2 regions of the Exiguobacterium sp. UBA3491 genome follow, and region 1 is predicted to be linked to the other one. Evidence: riboswitches for the same ligand, from Rfam matches in the RefSeq annotation. Region 1 holds a riboswitch; the other holds the start of a gene.

What was found. Region 1 has a riboswitch for lysine ahead of B4F99_RS12110 (aspartate kinase). Riboswitches for the same ligand answer to the same signal wherever they lie in the genome.
Region 2: it holds a riboswitch for lysine, as region 1 does, so the genes downstream of both, B4F99_RS06180 (Na+/H+ antiporter NhaC family protein) here and B4F99_RS12110 (aspartate kinase) in region 1, are expected to answer to the same signal.

The regions. Positions count from the first base shown of each region.
Region 1 covers NZ_DFQK01000031.1:21,068-25,502, forward strand. The annotation lists gene B4F99_RS12100 (argininosuccinate synthase) at 1-559, shown strand, start outside; gene argH (argininosuccinate lyase) at 556-1,926, shown strand; lysine riboswitch at 1,997-2,174, shown strand; gene B4F99_RS12110 (aspartate kinase) at 2,287-3,486, shown strand; gene B4F99_RS12115 (aspartate-semialdehyde dehydrogenase) at 3,500-4,435, shown strand, end outside.
Region 2 covers NZ_DFQK01000017.1:78,322-82,756, reverse strand. The annotation lists gene B4F99_RS06195 (methyltransferase) at 1-277, opposite strand, end outside; gene B4F99_RS06190 (heme oxygenase) at 366-686, shown strand; gene B4F99_RS06185 (hypothetical protein) at 811-1,548, shown strand; lysine riboswitch at 1,641-1,819, shown strand; gene B4F99_RS06180 (Na+/H+ antiporter NhaC family protein) at 1,931-3,514, shown strand; gene htpG (molecular chaperone HtpG) at 3,580-4,435, opposite strand, start outside.

The sequences.
Region 1 (4,435 bases):
CATTATCGGCTTTGAAGCAGGTGTTCCAGTTTCCATTAACGGGACGACGTATCCATTAGCGAAACTGATTACGGAACTGAATATCATCGCTGGAGCACATGGGGTCGGACGGATCGACCACGTCGAGAACCGTCTCGTCGGTATCAAATCGCGGGAAGTCTATGAGTGCCCAGGCGCAACTGTTTTACTCAAAGCTCACGCTGCACTCGAGACGATTACATTGACGAAGGACGTCGCGCATTTCAAACCATTACTCAGCAAACAATATGCAGAAACGATCTACAACGGTCTCTTCCATGCGCCATTGACAAAAGGCTTGAAAGCTTTCTTGACGGCGACACAACAGGACGTCACAGGAGAAGTTCGCGTTAAACTGTTCAAAGGAAATGCAACTGTCACAGGTCGTCAGTCGGCTGTCTCGCTTTATGATGAGAAACTTGCGACGTACACGAAAGAAGATGCATTCGATCATGAAGCAGCAAAAGGCTTCATCAAATTACACGGTCTTGCCGTTTCAACGCATGCGAGTGTACATCGTCAGGCGGGTGTAACGAAATGACCAAACTCTGGGGTGGACGTTTTACGGAAAGTGCTTCCGCTCAAGCGGAAGCCTTCGGAGCATCAATCACGTTCGATCAAAAATTAGCAAGCGTTGATTTGAAAGGCAGTCTCGCACATGCACAGATGTTATTTGAACAAGGGATTCTCGCTCAAGATGAGTGGACACAAATCCAGCAAGGATTAAAGCAACTCGAAGCGACGTTAAAGGACCATTCCTACACATTAGCGGACGAAGACATTCATATGAATCTTGAGCGTTTGTTGACGGAACAGATCGGTCCAGTTGCAGGGAAACTGCATACGGCACGGAGCCGAAACGATCAAGTCGCAACCGATTTACATCTATGGCTGGAGCAGCATGTCGAAGCGTTGACGACGGCATTGCGCGAGCTCCAATCGGTCATCACGGAACAAGCTGAGCAACATATCGAGACGGTTATGCCGGGGTATACGCATTTGCAACGGGCACAACCAATCTCGCTTGCGCATCACTTGCTCGCTTATTTCTGGATGTTCGAACGCGATGTCGAACGATTGACGGATAATCAAAAACGGATCCGAAAATCACCACTCGGAGCGGGGGCGCTCGCGGGGACCACGTTCCCGATCGACCGTTTCCGTTCTGCCGAGTTGCTCGGTTTTGAGTCGGTTTATCCGAACAGTCTCGATGCTGTCTCCGATCGCGACTTCGTCATCGAATACCTCGGGATCGCCTCGACCGTCATGATGCATCTCTCGCGTTTTTGTGAGGAAATCATCATCTGGGCGTCGCAAGAATTCAGCTTCATCGAGTTATCCGATGCCTTCTCGACAGGCTCGAGCATGATGCCACAAAAGAAAAATCCTGATTTCGCTGAGTTGATTCGTGGAAAAACGGGGCGCGTCTACGGCAACCTGATGGGCTTCTTGACGACGATGAAGGCATTACCACTCGCTTACAATAAAGACATGCAAGAGGATAAGGAAGGAGTCTTCGATACAGCAGATACCGTTCTCAAGTCCGTTCAAATCTTCACCGGAATGATTGAATCCGCGACGTTTAAGACCGAAGCGCTCAAGAAGGCGACAATGCAAGACTTCTCGAATGCAACGGAACTCGCCGACTACCTTGTGACGAAAGGCATACCATTCCGCGAAGCACACGAAATCGTCGGGAAAGCCGTCCTCTACTGTGTGCAAAACGGTTGTTTCCTGAAGGACTTGAGTCTCGAAACGTATCAAAGGTTCCATCCAGACATCACAGAAGACGTTTATCCGCTCCTCGATCCGGTTCAAGCAGTGGCACGCCGGACAAGCTACGGCGGTACAGGGTTTGCTGCCGTGTCGAAGCAACTCGAACTCGCGAAGCAGCATCTTGCGACTTGACGGATTTTGAAAAAAATTAGTCAAATAACTGGATTTAACAAAAGATGTCTGCTATAACTGTAACTAACAACCGACAGATAGAGGCGCGGATGACATGAGTAGCATCATTCTTGAAGGCAAGCATGCTGAATGATGTGAAAGGGGAAGTCCGCCGAAGTGAACGAGAAGATGCTTCTTCTCATTTGCTGGTACAACGGTTAAGATCCGTTGTACTGCCGAAACCGATGTTTCGGAGCGCTATCTTACGTAAAAGAACGAATGACTTTGTCTTCGTTTGTCCGATCGTGATAACGACGGGCCGTAGGAACGCTCCTACCGGCCCGTCGTTTTTTTCTGTATCGGGACAAAGGAGATAGGATTGTGACAACTGTACTTAAATTTGGTGGAAGCTCGGTTGCGACTGTCGAACAGATTCAGTCTATTGCGAATTATTTGAAGAGTCGCGCAGCCGAAGGTGAAAAACTCGTCGTCGTCGTTTCGGCGATGGGCAAGATGACAGATTCTTTGATCGCTCAGGCGCAAGCCATCACGGATCGCCCTGAGCGGCGAGAACTCGATCGTCTGCTTGCCATCGGAGAAGAACAGACGATTTCATTACTCAGCATCGCTCTCAACTCACTTGGCGTCAAAGCGTTATCGCAAACGGGCGCGCAAGCAGGGATCAGCACGATGGGTGTGCATACGAAAAGTAAGATCAAACAGATCGATGGAGATCTATTACGACAAAAACTCGAAACGTACGATGTTGTCATCGTCGCCGGATTCCAAGGTGTCAACGAACTCGGTGATGTGACGACGCTCGGACGGGGTGGATCGGATACAACGGCTGTTGCCCTTGCGGCAGTCCTTGATAAACGGTGTGAAATCTACACGGATGTCGACGGTGTCTATACGGCTGATCCACGAATCCATGCCACTGCTCAACCGATTCCGCACATCTCATATGATGAGATGATGGAGATGAGCGCCCTCGGGTCGAAGGTCATGGAAATGCGGAGTGTCGAACTAGGAAAAAAATACGGCGTACACATCTTCGTCGGGAAAACACTTGAATCGAAAAGGGGAACATGGATCATGGAAGCGACGGAAACAATGGAACAAAAAGCGGTCACGAGTGTCAGTGTGACGAAGAACGTCTTGACGGTATCAATCAAACACGTACCGCAAACGAACGCAGCAGTAGCCGATATCTTCGAACTCTTATCGAACCGCCACGTCAACATCGACATGATCAGTCAAACGACGTTTGACAGTGACATCTTCCTATCGTTCTCCTGTCCACTCGACGAGGAAGAGTTCCTCGATGAAGCATTGAAAGACATCATGGATCGCTTCACGACAGTCAAGGTCGACCGCCACGATCAGCACGCGAAGTTATCTGTCGTCGGAATCGGGATGCGGGATGCAACAGGTGTTGCCTCAAAGTTGTTCGCGATCTTCCGAGCGGAGAATATCCCGTTCTATCAAGTCACGACATCAGAAATCAGCATCTCGTACACGATTGCACAAGCAGACATTGAACGGACGGTTGCAGCGATTGCAAACGCGTTCGAGTTATAAGGAGGAAAACAGCATGTATCATGTAGCCGTCATCGGAGCAACCGGCGCCGTCGGTCAAAAAATGTTACAAGTACTCGCAGAACTGGACTTCCCGGTCAGCCGCCTGTCCGCTTACGCTTCTGCTCGTTCAGCAGGGAACACGGTGCAGTTCAAGGGAGAAGATATTACGATCCAAGCGCTGACGCCAAACATCACGGAAGACGGGATCGATGTCGCGTTGTTCGCAGCAGGCGGAACGATCAGTGAGCAATATGCCCCATTACTAGCTGAAAACGGAACACTCGTCGTTGATAATTCAAGTGCCTTCCGGATGCAGGAGACGATTCCACTCGTCGTGCCAGAAGTCAATCCGCAAGCAATTCAAGCGACAGACCGCTTAATTGCGAATCCGAACTGTTCGACGATTCAATCCGTCGTCGCTTTAGCACCGCTCCAGTCACTGGGATTCGAACGGATCAACTATACGACGTATCAGGCCGTATCCGGTTCCGGTCAAAAAGGAATCGAGGATCTGGCACGCGGGGCACGCGGAGAAGAACCCGTCAATTATCCGCATCCGATTCACGATAACATCTTGCCGCATATCGATGTGTTCCTTGAGAACGGTTATACGAAAGAAGAGCAGAAGATGATTGATGAAACACGGAAAATCTTCAATCTTCCAGCATTGCCTGTCAGTGCGACATGTGTCCGGGTTCCAGTCACGAACTCTCACTCGGTTGCAATCAACGTCACGTTTACACAACCGACGACGGTTGCAGCGATCCGTGAAGCACTGGAAGGCGCACCGGGCGTCGTCCTCACCGATGATGTCGCGAATACGCGTTATCCGATGCCACTTGACGCAAGCGGGACGGACGACGTCTACGTCGGTCGGATTCGACAAGATGATAGTCTCACGAACACGTTCCATCTCTGGTGTGTAGCCGACAACATTCGAAAAGGTGCC
Region 2 (4,435 bases), on a different contig from region 1:
CCATATTCCGAAGTGCGTCCTCGTAAAATTGTCCATTCATCTCGATTCCGATGACGGAACAGTCGAATCGGTCATGTAAGTAAAAGTTTAAACGCCCTTTCCCACACCCGAAATCGATGACAGTATCCTCTTTTTGAAACGGATAGGTTTCGCATAATTCGCCGAGTGCCGCATAAGGCGTCGGTTCATAGCGATTGTAGTGACTAAACACACCATAAAGGTCTTGCATCTCAATGGTCTCAATTCGTAATCGTTGATCATATTCCTGTTCATTCATCTCTTTTGTTCCTTCTTTCCGGCATTCTTTCCCTCATCGTACTATACTGAAGAAGTACGTTACTCGTTTTTTGAAAGGGGATTTTATGATGATCGTCGTTACGAACCGGATTAAAGTCAAAAAGGGGATGGCTGCAGCTCTCGCTCCTCGTTTTACGCGTCCAAGTGGACTTGATACGATGGACGGATTCATCCGTGTTGAGGTCTTATTGACGCAAAACATCGAAGAACACGATGAAATGAACGTCAACATGTACTGGGAAGATATGAAGAGTTTTCAAGCGTGGCGGGAAAGTGACGATTTCAAAGCGTCACATAGTCGACCTGCGAGTAGTGAGGCAGGAGAATCGCCAATGCTCGGCAGCGAGATTCTGACATATGAAGTCGCTTCGGTCAAAGAACGCACATGATGCTCGAAAAGGACTCGTATCGAGTCCTTTTTTATATACCTATATACAAATAGTGAAAGGGTCGAATTGTCACAAATGGTATTATTTGTTATCATAGTGCCATTACAGAGAGAGAGGGTCCTTCATGAATTCATTAACTATATTTGAACAAGCCATTCGTAGCTTACCTGACGATCGTACGTTACGACGTGATGAATTATGGACGGACGATTTTTTATTGCAACAGGAGAACGAGCTGACCGTCTATTACTCTCCGATTGGCGAATACGTCAATACTGAAGCAAAAGTCGTCATCATCGGGATCACACCAGGTTTTGAACAGATGCGAATCGCTTTCGAAGAAGCGACAGATGCCCTTCACCATGGTGTTTCATTAGAAGAGACGGCACGCCTCGTCAAATATACAGCAAGCTTTGCCGGAACGATGCGACGTAACCTCGTCCAGATGCTCGATACACTTGAACTTCCAGCATTGCTCGGAATCGAGACGACGGCTAGCTTATTTCATCAACACCAGGAATTGTTACATCCGACGTCACTGTTAAAGCAACCCGTCTTTTATCGCGAAAAAAATTACTCGGGTCATCAACCGAAGATCAATCGTAGCCCTTTATTGAGGCACTACGCGGAAGAACACTTCGTCGCTGAGATCAATCAGTTACAAAAAACAGCGTTATTAATTCCACTCGGTCGGGTCGTCGAGACGCAAGTCCGTGGATTGATTCATGATGGACGAATCGAACAGCATCAGCTTCTTTCCGGATTCCCCCACCCATCTGGCGCGAACGGTCATCGAAAAAAACAATTCGAGGAAAACCAAGCCTATTTGATGAAACAGCTCATTCAACATTTTGCTGAATAAACAACTTTATCTTAAATTATCAGAATATATGGTTGAATCGCTTCTGAAATACATGATAAAGTGTCCATAAGAACAGAATATGACTATTCTATCGATGAGGTAGAGGCGCGATTTCAATCAGTACTTGGTCCGAGGATGACAACGAAGACGACTACAGGAAAGGTGACATCGCCGAAATGACAGTATGTGTCGAGCATATCGTCGTTGGTCGATTCGGGAAACACCCGATCGATTGCCATACATAACAATTGTATGGAGCGCTCCAATTCGGCTAAGAAAGACGCATCCAGCGAGGGTGTCGGCTTTGTTGCCGGTGCCCTTGCTTTTTTTGTGCCGCGGGGTCTCATCTTTAAGCTATTTATTAAAGAGGAGGATATTTTTCATGGTCAACTATTCAGATTCCATTATTGCCCTTGTACCTGCTTTACTAGCTATCTTATTAGCCATCTTTACCCGAAAGGTCGTTCTTTCGTTAGGTGTCGGCATTCTCGTCGGTGCCCTGTTACTCCACCGTTTTAACCCGATCGATACGGTAACCTATCTCGGCAAGAACATCTTCAGTCTCTTTTGGGCAGACGGTGCCTTGAACGAGTGGAACGTCTTATTGCTTGTCTTCTTGTTATTGCTCGGCGTCCTTTCCACGCTCATTCAGACATCAGGTGGCGCTCGTGCCTTCGGTGAATGGGCTTCTACTCACGTCAAGACAGCGCGTGGTGCACGCTTAGTTGCCTTCGGACTCGGTATCTTGATTTTCATCGATGATTACTTCAACAGTCTCGCTGTCGGCAACGTCAGTCGTCCGTTAACGGATCGCCGTGGTGTCTCACGTGCGAAGCTTGCCTATTTAATTGACTCAACAGCTGCGCCTGTTTGTGTCATCAGTCCGCTTTCGAGTTGGGGCGCATTCATCATCTCCATCATCGCCGGTATCTTAACGACGCACTCGATTACGGATTACTCAGCGTTTAGTGCTTTCATGATGATCGTTCCAATGAACTTCTATGCGATTTTCGCGTTACTTTTAACACTTTACATCGCTTACTCTGGCGTCTCTGTCGGACCGATGAAACAGCATGAACGCCGTGCCGCGAATGGTGAACTTTTTGATGCGTCAAAAGGAACACCGATGGGGATGGCAAAAGAGGTCAACGAACATACGAACGGAAAAGTCCGGGATCTCGTCGTTCCGATCGTCGTTCTCGTCATTGCTACGATCAGTGCGTTGCTCGGAACAGGTGCTCAGGCACTTGCAGCCGACAATCGCCCGTTTACTTTAATTGGAGCATTTGAGGCAACAGACGTCACACGGTCACTCGTCGCAGGTGTCGTCATCAGTTTAATCGTTGCTTTCCTGATGCTGATCGGACGGAAAATTCCGGGCCGCGATTACCGTGCAAGCATCGTTGCTGGTATGCGTTCGATGTGGCCAGCAGTCGTGATTCTGTTATTTGCTTGGACGATCATCGCTGTTATCGGTGATATGAAAACAGGCGATTATCTCGCAAGCTTCATCAGCAACTCGATTTCTGCTTCGTACTTGCCGTTCTTATTATTCTTGATTGCCGGCTTGATGGCATTCTCGACAGGAACAAGTTGGGGCACATTCGGGATCATGTTGCCCATCGGTGCGGATCTCGTCATGGCTGTCGATGCTTCACTCTTGTTACCGACGCTTGCTGCTGTTCTTGCTGGATCTGTCTTCGGTGACCATTGTTCACCGATTTCCGATACGACGATCCTCAGTTCGACAGGGGCTGGATCCCATCATATCGATCACGTTACGACACAATTACCGTATGCGCTAGTCGGTGCCGTCACTGCGGCAGTCGGTTATTTAGTCATCGGTTTCACGGAGTCTTCGGTCTTCGGTTTCATCGGAGCTCTTGTCACATTCGTACTCTTCGTCGTCGTCTTGAACGTTCTCTCGAAAAAAGGCGAAACCGCTTCGGATTTACAAACGGATTGATGAAACACTTTACGAAAAAAGGCATTGGATGCGCGCATCCAATGCCTTTTTTATATCTATTCGTTTCACACCATCAATAAACACACATCATTCGCGAACGCTACTGGATCCTCGAGTGGGAGTCCTTCGACAAGCAATGCTTGTTGATACATTAGTTTTGTATAGCGCTCGAATTTTGAACGATCGTTTTGATACGCCGTTTCAAGAGACTCGAACACTGCGTGTGACGGATTCAATTCAAGAATCTTGACCGCTTCTACCCCTTCATTATTCGGCATCGCCTTCAGAATTTTCTCCATCTCGATCGAGACAGCGCCGTCCGTCGCAAAGCAGACAGGATGCGATTTTAGACGTGTTGAGGCTTTGACTTCCTTGACTTGCCCACTTAGCACTTCCTGCATGGCTTGGAACATCTCTGCTTGTGCGTCCGTCGTCTCCGCTTCCTCCGCTTCAATCCCTAAATCGCTACTCGTGACCGACTTGAACGTCTTCTCGTTGTACGTCACGAGCATCTGGATCGCGAACTCATCGATCTCTTCCGTGAAGTACAAGATATCATACCCTTTATCACGGACGAGCTCGGATTGTGGTAATTTATCCAGACGATTCGTACTCTCACCAGCGGCGTAGTAAATATGTGCCTGATCTTCCGGCATCGCTGCGACGTATTCTGCGAGTGTGATCAACTTCTTTTCCTTCGCCGAGTAGAAGAGGACCAGATCCTGCACCTGTTCTTTATGCATGCCATAATCATTATACATACCGAACTTCAGCTGGCGTCCGAACGCTTGATAGAATGTTTCGTACTTCGTGCGATCCTCGCGCAGGAGGGCTTCGAGTTGTGTCTTGATCTTACTTTGGATATTTTTCGCGATCAATTTCAATTGACGATCGTGTTGCAGTAACTCGCGCGAGATGTTG